One region of the Enterococcus montenegrensis genome, then DNA from elsewhere that is predicted to be linked to it. Evidence: riboswitches for the same ligand, from Rfam matches in the RefSeq annotation. Region 1 holds a riboswitch; the other holds the start of a gene.

The links. A riboswitch is a leader RNA that binds a small molecule or an ion and turns the genes downstream of it on or off. The one in region 1 is predicted to bind S-adenosylmethionine.
Region 2: linked by a shared signal. The riboswitch ahead of metK (methionine adenosyltransferase) and the one ahead of P3T75_RS10485 (hypothetical protein) in region 1 are both predicted to bind S-adenosylmethionine.

What each region holds. Positions count from the first base shown of each region.
Region 1 covers NZ_CP120467.1:2,176,383-2,186,213, reverse strand. Annotated here, with positions in the region: partial or broken gene P3T75_RS10505 (TetR/AcrR family transcriptional regulator) at 1-346, shown strand, start outside; gene P3T75_RS10500 (ABC transporter ATP-binding protein) at 361-2,751, shown strand; gene P3T75_RS10495 (ABC transporter ATP-binding protein) at 2,764-4,611, shown strand; gene P3T75_RS10490 (flavodoxin domain-containing protein) at 4,871-5,338, shown strand; SAM riboswitch class I at 5,394-5,488, shown strand; gene P3T75_RS10485 (hypothetical protein) at 5,498-5,821, shown strand; gene P3T75_RS10480 (LysR family transcriptional regulator) at 5,858-6,769, opposite strand; gene P3T75_RS10475 (malolactic enzyme) at 6,929-8,551, shown strand; gene P3T75_RS10470 (AEC family transporter) at 8,570-9,535, shown strand; gene P3T75_RS10465 (hypothetical protein) at 9,757-9,831, shown strand, end outside.
Region 2 covers NZ_CP120467.1:2,509,847-2,519,677, forward strand. Annotated here, with positions in the region: gene P3T75_RS12045 (phosphatase PAP2 family protein) at 1-458, shown strand, start outside; gene P3T75_RS12050 (TIGR01212 family radical SAM protein) at 473-1,438, shown strand; gene P3T75_RS12055 (tRNA (mnm(5)s(2)U34)-methyltransferase) at 1,431-1,991, shown strand; gene P3T75_RS12060 (NUDIX hydrolase) at 2,090-2,566, opposite strand; gene P3T75_RS12065 (alpha/beta hydrolase) at 2,604-3,374, opposite strand; gene P3T75_RS12070 (MDR family MFS transporter) at 3,525-4,988, opposite strand; gene metK (methionine adenosyltransferase) at 5,148-6,338, opposite strand; SMK box riboswitch at 6,336-6,412, opposite strand; tRNA gene P3T75_RS12080 (tRNA-Glu) at 6,505-6,576, opposite strand; tRNA gene P3T75_RS12085 (tRNA-Ile) at 6,586-6,659, opposite strand; tRNA gene P3T75_RS12090 (tRNA-Phe) at 6,706-6,778, opposite strand; tRNA gene P3T75_RS12095 (tRNA-Asp) at 6,783-6,855, opposite strand; tRNA gene P3T75_RS12100 (tRNA-Met) at 6,873-6,946, opposite strand; tRNA gene P3T75_RS12105 (tRNA-Ser) at 6,995-7,084, opposite strand; tRNA gene P3T75_RS12110 (tRNA-Glu) at 7,098-7,169, opposite strand; tRNA gene P3T75_RS12115 (tRNA-Ser) at 7,178-7,265, opposite strand; tRNA gene P3T75_RS12120 (tRNA-Ile) at 7,294-7,367, opposite strand; tRNA gene P3T75_RS12125 (tRNA-Gly) at 7,384-7,454, opposite strand; tRNA gene P3T75_RS12130 (tRNA-Asp) at 7,456-7,531, opposite strand; tRNA gene P3T75_RS12135 (tRNA-Met) at 7,550-7,623, opposite strand; tRNA gene P3T75_RS12140 (tRNA-Ser) at 7,672-7,761, opposite strand; tRNA gene P3T75_RS12145 (tRNA-Ile) at 7,790-7,863, opposite strand; tRNA gene P3T75_RS12150 (tRNA-Met) at 7,877-7,950, opposite strand; tRNA gene P3T75_RS12155 (tRNA-Ala) at 7,984-8,056, opposite strand; tRNA gene P3T75_RS12160 (tRNA-Pro) at 8,071-8,144, opposite strand; tRNA gene P3T75_RS12165 (tRNA-Arg) at 8,159-8,232, opposite strand; tRNA gene P3T75_RS12170 (tRNA-Leu) at 8,243-8,328, opposite strand; tRNA gene P3T75_RS12175 (tRNA-Gly) at 8,349-8,420, opposite strand; tRNA gene P3T75_RS12180 (tRNA-Thr) at 8,431-8,503, opposite strand; tRNA gene P3T75_RS12185 (tRNA-Leu) at 8,510-8,591, opposite strand; tRNA gene P3T75_RS12190 (tRNA-Lys) at 8,602-8,674, opposite strand; tRNA gene P3T75_RS12195 (tRNA-Val) at 8,678-8,750, opposite strand; rRNA gene rrf (5S ribosomal RNA) at 8,759-8,874, opposite strand; rRNA gene P3T75_RS12205 (23S ribosomal RNA) at 8,953-9,831, opposite strand, start outside.

The DNA of each region.
Region 1 (9,831 bases):
TATGGACTATCGTTCTTTCCATAAAGTTTCACCCCATTTTGATAAACGAAATCATCCCCATGTGGCTTTTCATTCTGAAGAGGCACGCCAAGAACATAAAGAAACCATGCAGGAATTTTACAATATGATTGATCTGACGACTTTAAAAGTTGCAAACGAAGATGAGTTGAAAATTTTAGTCAAAATGTTGATGCACATGGTATTTTCGTCTGTTGCAGAAGGGTATCGCCAGTTAGTTGGAAAAGACGATTTTGATATGGAAGAAGTTTTAAAGGATTTTACTTTAAAGCTCAATTGGCTAAAAAGTGGTGCTACAAAACCTAAAGATGAAAAATTAAGTAGATAAGGAAGGTTGCAGACGTGAAATTATTTAAATATCTGGGAAAATATTGGTATGCAATCCTAGCAGCACTGGTACTTTTAGGAATCCAAGCGCATAGTGATTTGACATTACCAAGTATTACGTCAGACATCGTCGACGTAGGTATTCAACAAGGAGGACTAGAAACTGCGACACCAGAAACAATTCGCAAGTCCACGCTATCAGCTATCGAGTTATTTATGACGGATGCTGAAAAAGATACGATTAAAGAAAATTATAAAGCCACTACAAAAACAGTAGATGGTAAAAAAGTTGATGTTTACAATCTTGATTTAAAAGATGGTATGACAAAAGAAAAATTGGCCAAGATTTTTGAATTGCCAATGATGATGCTGGCTTCTTCTCAAGCCAAAGATTCAAAAGACGGGAATGCTGCCAAAGAAATTTTAACGACCTATCAAAAATTAGGCACAGACGGCAAAAAAGCCCAAGCACTTGGTAACGAAGCTAAAACATTGGGACAACAAGCCCAACAAGCCGCAGCCCAAGCGCAACAAGCTGCAGCAGGTGGTGATATAGCAACCGCCCAAGAAAAAGGTGCCGAGGCCCAAAAACTTGGGGATGAAGCCAAAGCCAAAGGTGCCCAGGCCCAAGAACTTGGAAACGAGTTGAAAAAAACCAATGATGCGATGCCAGCAAAATTAGCAGCTGCAAGAAAAGAAACCAAAGACGAGCTTGGCGATATGGGAAGTGATTCCATGAAAACAGTTGGAGTCCAATTGACATTAGCCGAGTATAAAGCCTTGAATAAAGATACTAAGCAAATTCAAACTGATTATATGGTGAAAAAGGGTACGCAAATGATTATTTTAACGTTAATCTCTGCTGCCGCTGCAATTTTAGTTGGTTTAATTGCTTCCTTGGTTTCTTCTTCTGTTGGTAAAAATTTGCGGGTGGGACAATTCAATCAAATTTTACAATTTTCAAATGCTGAAATGGAAAAATTCTCACCAGCTTCCTTAATCACACGCAGTACAAATGATATTCAACAAATCCAAATGGGTTTGGTTATGACAATTCGGATGGTACTGTACGCACCGATATTAGGTTTAGGTGGGATTTACGAAGTATATAAAACAGGTACTGGTATGGGCTGGATTATTGGTGTTGCCGTTGGTTTAGTCTTGATTTTAGTTTTGACTTTACTTGGTTTTACAATGCCAAAATTCAAGAGCTTGCAAAAACTGGTCGACCGGGTGAACTTAGTTTCCCGTGAAATCATTACTGGTTTACCAGTTATTCGGGCCTTCTCCCGTGAAAAATACGAAGAAAAACGTTTTGATGGTGCCAATACAGACCTAATGAAAACGCAAATGTTTGTTAACCGGGCGATGTCTATTATGATGCCAATTATGATGTTGTTGATGAATGGTATTTCTGTTTTAATCGTTTGGGTTGGCGGTCACAATATGGATGCCGGACAATTACAAGTTGGGGATATGATGGCCTTTATTACGTATACAATGCAAATCGTAATGGCCTTTATGATGCTTTCGATGGTTTCAATTATTTTACCACGTGCTAACGTATCTGCTGGTCGCGTTGACGAAGTCTTAGAAACAAAACCAACAATTACTAATCCTGAACAACCTCAAGATGATCACGACTTTAATGGGGAAGTAAAATTCGAAGGTGTAACATTCCGTTACCCAGATGCAGATGAAGATGTATTGCATCATTTGAATTTCACTGCTAAACCTGGGCAAACAACAGCTTTAATCGGTTCCACGGGTTCTGGTAAGTCAACGGTTGTCAACTTGATTCCCCGTTTGTTTGATGTTTCGACTGGTCGCATTACCATTGATGGCGTAGACATTCGCCAAATGAGTTTGCATAAATTACATGATTTAATCGGGTTTGTACCGCAAAAAGGAATTTTATTCTCTGGCGATATTAAATCTAATATTAAATTTGGTGACGTGGAAGGTATTACAGACGAACAAATGAAAAAAGCCGCGATGATTGCCCAAGCAGAAGAATTCATCGACTCCAATGATGACGGTTATGATCGTGCCATCTCACAAGGTGGGACAAACGTTTCTGGTGGTCAAAAACAACGCTTGTCCATTGCACGTGCGTTAGCAAAAGATCCGAAAATTTTGATTTTTGACGATTCACTTTCTGCTTTGGATAATAAAACGGATGTTGCACTGCGACGCGCATTAGCAGAAAATGTTAAAGATATTACCCAAATTATTGTGGCACAAAAAATTTCTACTATTTTGCATGCTGACAATATTATCGTTTTAAATGAAGGTCGGATTGTGGCGCAAGGTACACATGATGAATTGATGGAAACATCTGCTGTTTATCAAGAAATTGCTTCATCACAATTGAGTAATGCTGAATTAGGTTTGGAAGCAGAATAGGAGGCGAAGAAAATGGCAGAAAGTAAACAACAACGTCCGCGGGGCGGACATGGACCAATGGGCGGCGGTATGGCCGGTGGCGAAAAAGCCAAAGACTTCAAAGGTACTATCAAAAAATTAGTCTCCTATATGGCAAATTATAAGATTGCTGTCTTGTTCGTCATGATATTCGCGGCAGCATCAACTGTTTTCAATATTTGGGGACCAAAAATCTTATCTAAAGCCATTACAGAACTTTTTAATGGCTTAATTAAAAAATATCAAGGTACCGGCGGCATCAACTTTGATAAAATCGGTCAAATTTTACTCTTCATGTTAGGTTTGTACTTAGTAGCTGCACTATTTGGTGTGATGCAAGGTTGGATTATGTCCACGGTCACGCAAAAAGTTACCTATCGTATGCGTAAAGAAATTTCTGAGAAAATCAACCGGATGCCAATGAATTACTTTGAAAGCCGGACAACTGGTGAAGTTTTATCCCGTATCACAAATGATGTGGATACGCTGGGACAATCTTTAAACCAATCGGTTACGCAGTTGATTACGTCAACTTTTACTATTATTGGTGTAATCATCATGATGTTATCGATCTCTGTTAAAATGACTGGTATCTCTATTTTGATCGTACCCATTTCGTTACTCCTAATTATGGTTGTCGTAAAATACTCACAAAAATATTTTGCTACGCAACAAAAATATTTAGGTAAAATTAATGGTCAAGTAGAAGAAACTGTCGGTGGTTACAATATTGTTCATCTATTTAACGATGAAGAAAATGCGTTGAATGAATTCAAAGAACAAAATGACATTCTTTTTAAATCTGCTTGGAAATCACAATTTCTTTCAGGTTTGATGCAACCGATTATGAACTTTGTTGGTAACTTAGGTTATGTTGCAGTCGCGATTATCGGGGGTATCTTGGCGTATAACGGTACAATTACCGTTGGGGATATTCAAGCGTTTATCCAATACGTTCGTAACTTGACACAACCTATTGCCCAATTGGCACAAGTTTCGAATATGCTGCAATCTATGGCAGCCGCAGCTGAACGTGTTTTTGAATTCTTAGGTGAAGAAGAAGAAGCACAAACAGTCGAAAATCCAGTGAAGATCGGTAAAGTTAAAGGTGAAGTGGACTTTGAACATGTACACTTTGGTTACACACCAGATAAAATCATCATTAACGATTTCAGCAGTCATGTTGATCCTGGGCAAACTGTTGCCATCGTTGGACCAACTGGTGCTGGTAAAACAACAATGGTCAAATTGTTGATGCGTTTTTACGATGTAAACTCAGGCGCCATTAAAATTGATGGGCATGATATTCGCGATTTCAATCGTGCCGACTTACGGGAAAATATCGGGATGGTCCTACAAGATACGTGGTTGTTTAAAGGAACCATTATGGACAACTTACGTTATGGGAACTTAGATGCAACAGATGAAGAAGTTTACGCAGCAGCAAAAGCAGCCCATGTTCATCACTTTATTGAAACATTGCCTGGTGGCTACAACATGGAGTTAAACGAAGAATCTTCTAACATCTCCCAAGGACAAAAACAATTGTTAACCATTGCCCGAGCAATCTTAGCCGATAAACCAATTTTGATTTTAGATGAAGCGACATCTTCTGTTGATACACGGACAGAAGTCTTAATTCAAAATGCTATGAACAATTTAATGGCCGGACGAACTTCCTTTGTTATCGCCCACCGCTTATCGACAATTAAAGATGCCGATAAAATTCTTTACATGCAAGATGGGGATATCAAAGAACAAGGTACCCACGAAGAATTATTAGCTAAAGGTGGCTACTACGCACAACTTTACAATTCTCAATTTGAAGAGTTGGCAGGCTAGATTAAAATTTATTTAGAAATACAATGACGCCCCACACTTAACTTAATTGTTTAAGTGTGGGACGTTTTTTTATGACAAGGATCGTTTAAATCAATTTTTCTAAAATGATTTATAAAACACGAAACAAAATTTAGCGTTAGTATAGTTAATCAGGAAAGTGATGACTAGAATAAAATAATCACGAAAGTTCAGAAAATAAGTCTACAAAATTATTTGGTATAATAAAACAGTACAAAATACTGATGAATAGAGAGAAAATATGAAGACTGCAATTGTTTACACGACAAAACAGGGGACGACAAAACAAGTTGCCACTCAACTTGCTGCAAAGATTCCTGATGCTGTTGCACTCCCTTTAAAAGGAACTGATTTCAATGAATTGAAAATGTATCAGACAATCATTATCGGCTCGCCTGTAACTGCCGGCATGATTAGTAAAGAAATGAAAACTTTTATGACAACCTATCAAGAAGAATTGAAACAATATAGACTGGGATTATTTCTTTGTGGGCTACAGCCAGAAAAGGCGACAGAAGTTTTTGAGCAAAATTTTCCTGCAGAATTATTACAACACGCCACTATAAAAACATTTGTGGGTGGTATTTATGATCCGAAACAATGTCCTTTTTTTAGTAGACTTATTATAAAAAAGGTAGCGGGATTAACCAATTACACTAATCTGCTTAAGCATGAAAAAATTGACGAATTAGCTAAGATATTTAGTTAAGTATGCAAACGAATATTGTTAAAAAAAATTTAAAAAATTCATGTTATACTGAACTCATCTATCACGAGAAGCTGAGAGAACAGGCTCTATGACGCTTCAGCAACCTGCTAAAAGCAAGGTGCTCCATCCTGCCCAAAGGAAAGATAGGAGGAATTTAAGATGAAAAAAAGATTTACAGGACAGTATGCAACGTATTTGAAAATTGTCGCACGTGGTGGTCCGAAGTGTTTTGCTGAAGCCATGGCTTTTCATCACCTTAAGGAAAAGTATCAGCATTTAACGATTGATCCCGCTGATATAGTTGCGATTAAAGAACAAATGGCAGAAGAAAAAGAAGAAGGAAAACGAGAACTTGAACAAATGAAGGCGAGGCTACTTCAACCGGAGAAAAGTGCTAACAATTTTCTCTCGAGTAATAACAGAACGCCAATTCCGCCAGAGCATTTGCCGGATAATGTAATTCCCTTTAGACCTAGAAAATAAACCAATCTATCAAAAAAGTTCAAAAAGACATGGAATTTAGTCTTTTTGAACTTTTTTATTTTCATCTTCAGTGACAACTTGTCGAATTAATGCCAATAATTCCTCCATAATTGGTGTTACGATACTGCTGTTGCGATGGATGAGAGAAATCAGAAATTGCGGCTGTGTTAAATCCGATAAGTCAATCGTTACTAAGTTATCATCAGGACTAACGGCAAGTTCAGCTAAAAAGCCGATTCCCATACCAGACTTAATCATACCTTTTAAGATATCCAAATCATCACTTTGATAAATAATTTTTGGATCTGTATTGCCACTTTGGCTTAAGCGAGCAAAGGCATGGTGGTGTACATATTGTTCACTTAGTAATAAAAATTTTTCGTCCCCTAAGTCAGCGAAAGCTACTGTTTTTTTTGTAGCTAGGGGGTGTGTTGGTGCAGCCACAATCTTGAATTTTTTCTTAGTTAAGATTTCGGTATTTAAAGAATCTTCATGAATGGCATCTAAAGAGCCGATTAAGCCAACATCCAGACGGCCTAATTTGATTTGGCGCAATAAGTTTTCAGAACCTTCTCGTTGAATAATGAGATGGGGAAGGATATCTGCTTGTAAAAGTTTCGGAGATAATTTTGGAAAATAATAATTGCCGATAATCGGTGGCAATCCCAAAGGCAATTTTTTTGCCGTGAAATGTGTCATCTCTTGTTTGGCAATTCGCAACTCCCGCAAAATACTATTTGCATGTAATAAAAATTGGCGACCGGCTGGGGTCAAGGTGATATTTTTGTGAGCCTGATTACGATTGACCAAACTGACATTTAGCTCAGTTTCTAAGCGTTTAACGGCATAAGTAATCGTTGGTTGGCTAACGTGGTAAAAGTCGGCTACTTTAGAATAATTTTTTTCTAAAGCTAGGCGTTGAAAGTATTCTAAGTCACGAATATTCATGATAAAGCCTCCTATTTGCTTGGAATGAATAGTTCTTGGTAGTCTTATCATATAAATTAAATTTATCATAACTGCAGCTTTTGACTATAGCAAGGAATAAGGATTAACCTTGTCATTGTCAACGAGGGATAACCGCAAAATTAAGAGGAGGCTTTCAAAATGAAAGGTATGGAAATTTTAAACAATCCATTTTTAAACAAAGGAACAGCTTTTACTAAAGTTGAACGTGAAAAATTAGGTTTAACTGGGATGCTGCCAAGTCGTATTCAAACGCTAGAAGAGCAAGCAGTTCAAACCTATGCACAATATTTAAGTAAACCTAGTGATTTGGAAAAACGGATTTTTCTAATGAACATTTTTAATACGAACCGCACATTGTTTTACAAATTGATGGGACAACATATCGTGGAATTTATGCCAATTGTTTACGATCCAACGGTGGCAGATTCAATTGAACAATACAATGAATTATTCGTTGAACCTCAAGATGCAGCTTTTTTATCGATTGATGCACCAGAAGATATCGAAGCAAGTTTAAAAAATGCAGCTGCAGGCCGCGATATTCGCTTAATCGTTGTAACGGATGCAGAAGGTATTTTGGGCATGGGAGATTGGGGTGTCAATGGTGTGGATATCGCCATTGGTAAATTAATGGTTTACACCGCCGCTGCAGGAATTGATCCAAGCCAAGTATTACCTGTTTCGTTAGATGCGGGAACAAATAATGAAAAATTGTTAAACGATCCTTTGTATCTTGGCAATAAACACCAACGGATTTATGGTGAAAAATATATGGATTTTGTTGATAAATTTGTTCAGGCCGCTACAAAATTATTTCCAGAACTATTGTTACACTGGGAAGATTTTGGCCGTAGCAATGCTGCCACAATTTTAGAAAAATACCAAGATAAAATCACAACCTTTAACGATGATATTCAAGGTACTGGTATTGTGGTTTTGGCAGGTGTTTTAGGAGCAATGAATATTTCCCAAGAAAAATTAAGCGATCAAATTTTTCTAACCTTTGGTGCTGGTACGGCCGGTGTTGGAATTGCCAACCAATTGTTAGATGAGCTAATGCGGGCAGGTTTAAGTGAAGAACAAGCGCGTGCCCGTTTTTATTTGGTGGATAAACAAGGTCTATTATTTGAAGATACAGCTGATTTAACCAATGGACAAAAAGCTTTTGCCCGTAAACGGAGTGAATTTTCTACTGATTTGGATTTAACCAATTTAGAAAATGTGGTGAAGGCTATTCACCCTACGGTCATGATTGGAACTTCCACACAACCAGGTGCTTTTACCGAAAGTATTGTGAAAGAAATGGCTGCTCACACCAAACGTCCAGTTATTTTTCCATTATCAAATCCAACAAAATTAGCTGAAGCAACTGCAGCAGACTTGATTAAATGGACGGATGGGAAAGCCTTGATTGGAACTGGTATTCCAGCAAAAGACGTGGAATATAATGGTGTTACTTATCAAATTGGTCAAGCCAACAATGCACTAATGTATCCAGGTCTTGGTTTGGGGATCATCGCCTCTACCGCCAGTCGTGTAAATGGAGAAATGTTATCCCAAGCAAGTCATGCTTTAGGCGGAATCGTAGATACGACACAACCTGGCGCACCTGTTTTACCACTAGTAGCAAAATTAGCAGCATTTTCTGAAAAAATCGCCGAAGTAGTTGGTCAAAGTGTTTTAGATCAAAAACTAAATAAAGAAGAAATCAGCGACATTAAAACTGCTGTTAAAGCAACAAAATGGATTCCTGAATATTAAAAGAGAGAAGGGTTTATTGTGGTTTTCTTCCAATCTATTCAAAGTGTCATTAGCATTATTTTGATGATTGCTTTGGGCTATATTTTGAAAAGACAAGGTTGGTTTGACGAGAATTTTGGCAAAAATATTTCAGGACTAATTACAAAAGTAGCCCTGCCTGCTTCAATTTTTGTCTCGGTTTTAAAGTATTTAACTAAAGACAGTTTGATTTCTTTGTCAGGGAGTTTATTATTTCCCCTCTTAGGAGTTGTAATTGGCTATCTTATCGCGTATCTGTTAGTTAAAATTATGAAGATCCGTCCGGGACGACGAGGGATTTTTATGAATGCAGTGGTAAATGCCAACACGATATTTATTGGCTTACCATTAAACATCGCCCTTTTTGGGGAAAAAGCTTTGCCTTACTTTTTGGTTTATTATGTTACCAATACGGTGTCGACTTGGGCCTTTGGTGTGTTCTTAATTTCCAATGATGATCCAACGAAGGAAAAAGGTAGTAGTAAAGCAAAATTGAATTGGAAAAAGTTACTGCCACCACCTTTATTGGGCTTTATTGTGGCATTAATCTTTTTGATCTTTAGCATTCCAGTACCAAATTTTATAAATGCAACGCTTGGTTACATTGGAGGTATCGTGACACCATTGTCGCTACTTTATATTGGGATTGTCTTATATGATGCTGGATTAAAAAGTATCCGCTTTGACCGCGATACCGTGGTTGCTTTAATTGGTCGCTTTGTTTTGTCACCGATTATTTTAATTGGATTAATCAGTTTGGGGTCTTCTATGTTTGGCATTCACTTGGTCAGCTTGCTGAAACAAACACTAGTCGTTCAATCGGCAACACCAATGTTAGCGGTCTTGCCAATTTTGGCAGCAGATGCCCATGGAGATGTTAAATACGCCACAAATCTAGTCACTACCAGTACCATCTTATTTGTTGTCGTTGTCCCAATTTTAATGACAATTGTGCAATATATCTAGTAAAAGTAAGATCATAAAGTTGAAATAAACTCAAACACAGCGCTATTTTTATGCTTGATTCAGGAGCAGTAAGAAGAGCTTGCGTGTTTGAGTTTTTTTGTTGTTAAAATAGACAGTTCAAATTCAATTATTAAATAATTATTTTATTTTTTGCTTTTATTTTAAAGGATAAGCTACAATGAAATTAAATAAAAAAATAAAGTGAATTGGAGGAGTAAAAAATGAGCGAGTACTATTATATTTTATCGCTATATAAGAATAAAAAACGCTATTTAACAAAACTTATTCTTTTATCT
Region 2 (9,831 bases), 330 kb from region 1:
CGATTGTCATTTTGGCACTGGCCTTTTTATTTTTATTTTATCGCGGAAAGTATTACGCAGAAGCGCTGTGGCTCTTTATAAATGTCGGCTTAGTGTCAGGGATTGTAAATCCGCTGATTAAGCTTGTCTTCCAACGTGAACGTCCTACATTAGAGCATTTAGTGTCTGAACATAGTTTTAGTTTTCCCAGTGGACATGCTTGTGCCAGCATGATTTTATATGGTACTTTGATTTTCATTTTGCCAGGTTTACTGAAAAACAAGCAAATTTTACTCGGACTACAAATTCTGCTTGGCATTTTAATTGTTCTTATTGGTACTAGCCGTATTTATCTCGGTGTTCATTTTCCAAGTGATATTATTGGTGGCTATAGCCTTGCTCTGGGCTGGCTCTGCCTAACATATCCTTACTTTAGCGAAAAACGCTTTGTCTGGCGTTTTAAAAACCAACAGAAATAATGAGGGAATAGCAAATGACTTTTTTATATAGTGAAGATACCAACAAACGTTATCATTCATGGAATTATGCTTTACGCCAAGAATTTGGTGGTAAAATTTTCAAAGTACCTGTCGATGGTGGTTTTGATTGTCCGAATCGCGATGGTACCGTTGCGCGAGGCGGCTGCACTTTTTGCAGTGTTTCTGGTTCTGGAGACATGATTGTTGCACCAGAAGATCCCCTACCCCTTCAGTTTCATAAAGAAATTGATATGATGCACCAAAAATGGCCCCATGTCGACCAATATATTGTTTATTTTCAAAATTTCACGAATACCCATGCCCCTTTAGCGGTCATTAAAGAGCGTTTTGAACAAGTGGTTAATTTACCCGGGGTAGTCGGACTTTCTGTGGGGACTCGCCCAGATTGCTTGCCTGAAGACGTGGTAGAATATTTAGCTGAGCTAAACGAACGTTTGTATCTATGGGTTGAATTAGGCTTACAGACGACTTATGAACAAACAAGTAAAATTATTAATCGCGCTCACGATTATCCAACTTATGTTGATGCCGTGGCTCGCTTGCGCAAACACAATATAAATGTCTGTACACATTTAATTAATGGCTTACCTGGGGAAACACCGGAAATGATGGTGGAAAATGTTCGGCGTACCTTACTGGACAGTGATATTCAAGGTATTAAATTACATTTATTGCATCTGATGCGCAACACCCGCATGTTACGAGATTACCATGAAGGCCGCTTGCAACTGATGAGCCGCAAAAGCTATGTCACGGTTATTTGTGATCAATTGGAATTAATTCCGCCTGAGGTGATCATCCACCGCTTAACCGGCGATGCCCCGTGGGATTCTTTGATTGGGCCGATGTGGAGTTTAAAAAAATGGGAAGTCTTAAATGCCATTGACGAAGAAATGCGTCGGCGCAATACGTATCAAGGAAGTAAAAATGTCTTGCTGGAGGCAAAAATTCATGCTTAAAACGGCCATGCATTATAGCCACGAACTTTTAAGTGAAGTTGTAACTATTGGTGATCATGTCGTCGACGCCACTATGGGCAATGGTCACGACACGCTTTTTTTAGCTAAATTAGTAGGCGTAGGTGGTAGAGTTGATGCTTTTGATATTCAAAAGGCTGCCCTTTTAGCTACAAAAGAAAAATTAGCTGCCCATCCTGAGGGCGTGGCTGTCAATTTACATTTAACCGGTCACGAGAATGTTGCCGATTACTTGCAAGGTGAAAAAATTAAAGCCGCTATTTTTAATCTGGGCTATTTGCCACAAAGTGATAAACAGATTATCACTTTACCGCAGACAACAAAGAAATCATTAGATGCGCTTTTGGCCCATTTACAACCAAAAGGACGTATTATCATCGTCTGTTATTACGGTCATCCTGGTGGTAGAGAAGAATTAGAAACAATTCAAGCCTATTGCAGTGATTTGCCACAAAAACAATACAACGTCTTAGCCTATCAATTTATCAATCAAAAAAATCAGCCACCATTATTATTTTGCATTGAAGCCAAGTAATAGTGAACACTAGCTCGAATAAAAACACGCGGATTTGGATGGTTCTCATAAAGAGCACAATCATCCAAATCCGCGTGTTTTTTAATTAAAAGGTAATTTTAGTCATGATAAATCAAATGCTGAAATGAAGTAGCTTGGTTTGCCAAATGATTTGTCACCACTTCATTTAAAACAGGTGGTCGTAAATCCAATTTTTTAGAGGCCAAATCTAGCCAAGAAAGTGTAATAGTCTTTTCTATACCACTGATAATTGGCAATGTTTGACTATCCGTAACAGTTTGCAAGTGATATAAAAAAAGCACTTGATGATAATCATCGCCTTCATAGACAAAAAAGTTTTCAATGACTGCCATGAGATCTTTTGTTTTTACGTCTAAACCACTTTCTTCTTTCAACTCACGAATAACAGCTGCTTGGGAAGATTCCCCCGTTTTTACTGCTCCACCTGGTAAGGTTTGTGTCCCATCGTCCTCTGTTGAAACTAAAATATGGCCTTTTTGAATTAAAATTCCGCTTGACCGTACATCAAAACGATCTGTGGCAATCTTGGTTCTGATATCTGTCTTGGTATACATGTTGTTCTCCTTTATAAAACAAACAGCTTTTTACTAGTTAAATCTCAACAGGCAACCATTGCAAAACTTTTTGAATCCATTCATCCCAAAAATCCCACGTATGCGCTCCTGGTCCTTCTTCATAGGTAATGAAAAAACCAGCTGCTTGCGCTTTTTGAACAAAGTATTGGTTACTTTGATACAAAAAGTCCTCTGTCCCGCAGCAAACAAATAGTTTAGGTGCGACTTCTGGTGCCACTGTAGTTAAAAGGTGAATCGGATCGTTTTCAGAGCCCTTCATTTTTTCAACGGGTCCAAAAACGCCTTCCCAATAGGCTTGGCTACCTGATTGTAATAACACTTCAGGATCGCTAGCCAAAGCTAAAGCACCAGAAAGGCTAGCAACAGCGGCAAATTTATCCGGACAACGCAAACCTAATTTAATCACACCATAGCCTCCCATTGAAAGACCAGCCGCAAATGTTTTTTCTTTCTTGGTTGTTAGTTGTGGAAATAATTCATGTAAAATATCTGGTAATTCTTCTGAAATAAAAGTCCAATACTGCATGCCATAACGGGTATCTGTATAAAATCCTAGTTCCGTCGTAGGCATCACCACTGCGATCTCACTTTCCCGTACATAGCGTTCGATACTGCTGCGGCGCATCCACGCTGTCTCATTCCCGCCCATACCGTGTAACAGATATAAAACCGGCACATCGTCTTTTTTGTCTCGCGTTAACCGTGCGCTACTTTGCGGTAAAATTAAATTCAATCCTACGTCTAAATTTAAAACACTTGAATAAATATTTGCTTGTATAAATGCCAACTTTTGCCACCTCGACTTTTCAATGTCTCGTTTTCCAAAATGATAACGTCTGGCTGTCCTTGGAGAGGCTTGGGATAAATTTCTAAAGCAATTTAATAAAATTACATCCTCTTATCTGGCAGACAAACGCCCCGCTAAAATTCTTCTTCATTACATTGTATCAGACTTTTTCAAAAATAGGGTCAAAACCAAAGCCGCAACAATTAAAATAGCCCCCGCCAAATAGACACCATGTAAACTAGCAAAAAGAATCCCCCGCAATGTTTCCCGTAAACCCGATGCCAAAAGTTTTGCTGTCTGAGGATTTACCAATTGATTCATGACATCATTTTTATTTGCCACTGTCACACTTTGCAACTTAGCTGCAGTAATCCCATTTAATAAGATACCAAAAACAGAGACCATAATCGTTTGGCCAATCGTCCGCGCTAACGTATTAAAAGAAGTGGCTACCCCCATCTGTTCCGGCAAAACGCTACTTTGCGCACTAACCGTACAGGTCACCGTCACCGCCCCCAAACCAATACCGAGAATGGTTGAGATAGCAAAAAACCAAAGCCAATTTGTGTGTTGGGGCACCACGACCAAACAAACCGCCCCAAAAAGCGTTATGATTATTCCTCGAAGCAACACCCGTTTAACCGCAATCGTTGCCATCCAACGTCCTGCCAAAAACGAACCCACTAACCACAATAACGACAATGGTGCCAAAACAAGTCCGCCAATTCCAGCCGAAAGTCCCAGCACACCTTGCATCCACATCGGAATATAAACATCTACCCCAATTAAAAAGCCACTAGCTAGCGCTGCTACTAAGTTCACCACCACAAATAAAGGCTGTGTGAATAAGTGTAACGAGATAACGGGATCTTCTGCGCGCTTTTCTGCATAAACAAACAAAATCCCTGCTGCAACTGCTACAATTGCTAAAACAATAACTTTAACAGATAAACCTTCATCACCTAAAAACTGGAAAGCTAACAATAGTGCTAATAACAGACCCATTAAAGATAGACTACCAAAAATATCCATCTTCTTTTGCTGATACCTTACTTTTTCTTCTACCAAATAAAGCCAAATTAAAATAATCAAAATAATTCCAATTGGTACATTAATAAAGAAAATCCAGTGCCAACCGATGGTATCTACGATAATGCCACCAGCTAATGGACCGACTACCGAGGCAATTCCCCAGGCAGTACTGTTTAACCCCAGCACCTTCGCACGTTTTTCTTTATCATACAAATCACCAATAATCGTCAATGCTACTGGCATCATCGCGCCAGCTCCCATTCCTTGAATGGCTCTGGAAATAATCAACGTCAGCATAGTATTAGATAGACCACAAAGCGCCGAACCAATAATAAATAGTACGGTTCCTAAAATGAAAATTGGTTTACGACCGATTTTATCAGCTAATTTCCCATAAATCGGTGTTAACATGGCATTGGTTAATAAATAGATTGAAAAGACCCAGTTCATAATTTCAATGCCGTGTAATGAGCCGACGATTGTTGGCATAGCCGTCGTTACGATTGTTCCTTCCACCGCTGTCATAAATGTTGCCACAAAAACAGCAACCGTAACTAGCGTAACATTTGTTTCTTTTTTCATTTTTAACCTCCTCAACTAAACTTAAACTCTCTTTTTACAACAACTAGCAAAAAATTGCATTTAAATTTTCGTATCTCTTTTTTAAAAGCTATTTTCCTCAAAGAAAAGCCGCTATCACCTAAGCAATAGCGGCCAAAAAAATCAAGTAAACAATCAGTATTATGCGTTCACACTAGCTAGCAATGCGTCTACTTTATCCGTGTGTTCCCATGGTAAATCAACATCAGTCCGACCAAAATGGCCATAAGCTGCTGTCTGACGATAAATCGGACGACGCAAGTCCAACATCTCAATAATGCCAGCTGGACGTAAATCAAAGTTTTCACGAATTGCTTCAATTAATTTTTCATCACTGACAGTACCAGTTCCAAAAGTATTAATTGAAATCGAAACAGGTTGTGCTACACCGATTGCGTAAGCCAATTGTACTTCAACTTTGCTAGCAAGTTTAGCCGCCACAATATTTTTTGCAATATAACGAGCAGCATAACTAGCCGAACGGTCAACTTTAGTAGCATCTTTACCAGAAAAAGCACCGCCACCATGACGGGCATATCCCCCGTAAGTATCTACAATAATTTTACGACCTGTTAACCCGGCATCTCCTTGTGGCCCACCAATTACAAAGCGTCCTGTAGGATTGATAAAGTATTTTGTATCTTCATCTAATAATTCACTTGGGATAACTGGTTCAATAACTTTTTTAATCACATCTTTACGGATTGTCGCGTTGTCAGCAGCATCATCGTGCTGTGTGCTAATTACGACTGTATCGATTCGTTTAGCTTTACCAGCTTCATCATATTCTACCGTCACTTGCGACTTTGCATCAGGACGTAAATATTTAAGTTCACCATTTTTACGTAGCTCTGCTAAACGACGAACTAATTTATGACTTAATGAAATTGGCAATGGCATTAATTCTGGTGTTTCATCACAAGCAAAACCAAACATTAAACCTTGGTCGCCTGCTCCAATCTCATCAATCATCGCATCTTTATTATCGCGACTTTCCAAAGCGGCATCTACGCCTTGTGCAATATCAGGTGATTGTTCATCAATTGCTACTAAAACAGCAACTGTATCCCCATCAAAGCCAAATTTAGCGCGCGTATAGCCGATATCTTTAATCGTATTTCGAACGATTTTTTGAATATCTACATAAGCCGATGTCGAAATTTCACCAAACACTAAAACTAAACCCGTTGTTACTGAAGTTTCACATGCTACACGAGCAGTTGGATCCTTCGCTAAAATTGCATCCAAGATTGCATCACTGATTTGATCAGCCACCTTATCTGGATGTCCTTCAGAAACAGATTCTGAAGTAAATAAATGTCTTTCTGTCATGATGATTCCCCCTAATAATATTCGGTTACAAGGCATCTTCGCAGTGCGAATCCTCTCGGGAACTTGCAACGTTTGTAGTATAGCAGATTTAATCAGATAAAGCTCGCTTATTTTATTATATTTCCTAATAAAACAAAAAAAAGAAGATACACGACGTATCTTCTCATGATCCGTACGGGATTCGAACCCGTGTTACCGCCGTGAAAGGGCGGTGTCTTAACCGCTTGACCAACGGACCAATCATTAATGGGCCTAAATGGACTCGAACCATCGACCTCACGCTTATCAGGCGTGCGCTCTAACCAGCTGAGCTATAGGCCCATATAAAACTAAACAACTTTTTCAATGAAATACATTAAAAAAGAGATGGCGCGGGACAGAATCGAACTGCCGACACATGGAGCTTCAATCCATTGCTCTACCAACTGAGCTACCGAGCCAAAACGGTCCCGACGGGACTCGAACCCGCGATCTCCTGCGTGACAGGCAGGCGTGATAACCACTACACTACGGGACCAGGGTTTAGTTTTATAATTGCGGGAGCAGGATTTGAACCTACGACCTTCGGGTTATGAGCCCGACGAGCTACCAGACTGCTCCATCCCGCGATAATATAAGTTTTACTAACTCTCTACATAAATATAGAATTGTAGCAAAGGAGGATAAGGGATTCGAACCCTTGCACGGTTTTACCCGCCTGACGGTTTTCAAGACCGTTCCCTTCAGCCGGACTTGGGTAATCCTCCAAAAAAAAAAAAATGACCCGTACGGGATTCGAACCCGTGTTACCGCCGTGAAAGGGCGGTGTCTTAACCACTTGACCAACGGGCCAGCTAGAACGGAGAAGGAGGGATTTGAACCCTCGCGCCGGTTTCCCGACCTACACCCTTAGCAGGGGCGCCTCTTCAGCCACTTGAGTACTTCCCCAAAAACCAAAAATGTTTTGATTTTGTAATGGGCCTAAATGGACTCGAACCATCGACCTCACGCTTATCAGGCGTGCGCTCTAACCAGCTGAGCTATAGGCCCATATTTAAAAACTAAAAGCGGGTGACGAGAATCGAACTCGCGACAACAGCTTGGAAGGCTGTGGTTTTACCACTAAACTACACCCGCATGGCGGTCCCGACGGGACTCGAACCCGCGATCTCCTGCGTGACAGGCAGGCGTGATAACCACTACACTACGGGACCAGGATTTAGTTTTTAAAATTGCGGGAGCAGGATTTGAACCTACGACCTTCGGGTTATGAGCCCGACGAGCTACCAGACTGCTCCATCCCGCGATAATATAAGTTTTACTAACTCTCTACATAAATATAGAATTGTAGCAAAGGAGGATAAGGGATTCGAACCCTTGCACGGTTTTACCCGCCTGACGGTTTTCAAGACCGTTCCCTTCAGCCGGACTTGGGTAATCCTCCAAAAAAATCAAATCTACAATGCCACGGATGGACCTTGTAGGACTCGAACCTACGACCGGACGGTTATGAGCCGTCTGCTCTAACCAACTGAGCTAAAGGTCCAGGCTCTAAAAAATCGCGGCGGAGGGGATCGAACCCCCGACCTCCCGGGTATGAACCGGACGCTCTAGCCAGCTGAGCTACACCGCGAATAATCACTTTATTATTACTATTAAAATGATATGGAGCCTAGCGGGATCGAACCGCTGACCTCCTGCGTGCAAAGCAGGCGCTCTCCCAGCTGAGCTAAGGCCCCTTGTTTCTTTTAAATCGGGAAGACAGGATTCGAACCTGCGACCCCTTGGTCCCAAACCAAGTGCTCTACCAAGCTGAGCTACTTCCCGTTAAATTATTACTACGCGCCCAAGAGGAGTCGAACCCCTAACCTTTTGATCCGTAGTCAAACACTCTATCCAGTTGAGCTATGGGCGCATCTTTCTAATGCCGAGGACCGGAATCGAACCGGTACGGTGATCACTCACCGCAGGATTTTAAGTCCTGTGCGTCTGCCAGTTCCGCCACCCCGGCTTTTTTACTTTTTAAAGTAAAGCGGAAAACGGGGTTCGAACCCGCGACCCCCACCTTGGCAAGGTGGTGCTCTACCACTGAGCTATTTCCGCATGGTTTTGATGCCGGCTAAAGGACTTGAACCCTCGACCCTCTGATTACAAATCAGATGCTCTACCAACTGAGCTAAGCCGGCCTTTTATGCGGGTGAAGGGACTTGAACCCCCACGCCGTAAGGCGCCAGATCCTAAATCTGGTGCGTCTGCCAATTCCGCCACACCCGCATATTTCTTATGAGCCGTACAGGGCTCGAACCTGTGACCCTCTGATTAAAAGTCAGATGCTCTACCAACTGAGCTAACGGCTCATATGGGGGTTAACGGGTTCGAACCGCTGACCCTCTGCTTGTAAGGCAGATGCTCTCCCAGCTGAGCTAAACCCCCATAAGTTCGCGTGGCGACGTCCTACTCTCACAAAGGGAAACCCTTCACTACAATCGGCGCTAAGAAGCTTAACTTCTGTGTTCGGCATGGTTACAGGTGTATCCTTCTCGCTATCGCCACCACACTATTTAATTAAGTGAATTTCATTCACTCAAAACTGGATCTTGAAGTTTTTCAAAACTCTTCCGAGTTTTCTTTTACTTTGGTTAAGTCCTCGATCGATTAGTATCAGTCCGCTCCATACATCACTGTACTTCCACTCCTGACCTATCTACCTGATCTTCTCTCAGGGATCTTACTTTCTTTAAGAAATGGGAAATCTCATCTTGAGGTGGGCTTCACACTTAGATGCTTTCAGCGTTTATCCCTTCCCTACATAGCTACCCAGCGATGCCTCTGGCGAGACAACTGGTACACCAGCGGTAAGTCCATCCCGGTCCTCTCGTACTAAGGACAGCTCCTCTCAAATTTCCAACGCCCGCGACGGATAGGGACCGAACTGTCTCACGACGTTCTGAACCCAGCTCGCGTGCCGCTTTAATGGGCGAACAGCCCAACCCTTGGGACCGACTACAGCCCCAGGATGCGACGAGCCGACATCGAGGTGCCAAACCTCCCCGTCGATGTGGACTCTTGGGGGAGATAAGCCTGTTATCCCCAGGGTAGCTTTTATCCGTTGAGCGATGGCCCTTCCATGCGGAACCACCGGATCACTAAGCCCGACTTTCGTCCCTGCTCGACTTGTAAGTCTCGCAGTCAAGCTCCCTTCTGCCTTTACACTCTGCGAATGATTTCCAACCATTCTGAGGGAACCTTTGGGCGCCTCCGTTACCTTTTAGGAGGCGACCGCCCCAGTCAAACTGCCCATCTGACACTGTCTCCCACCACGATTAGTGGTGCGGGTTAGAGTGGCCATAACACAAGGGTAGTATCCCACCATTGCCTCCTTCGAAACTAGCGTCCCGATCTCTACGGCTCCTACCTATCCTGTACATGTGGTACAGACACTCAATATCAAACTACAGTAAAGCTCCATGGGGTCTTTCCGTCCTGTCGCGGGTAACCTGCATCTTCACAGGTA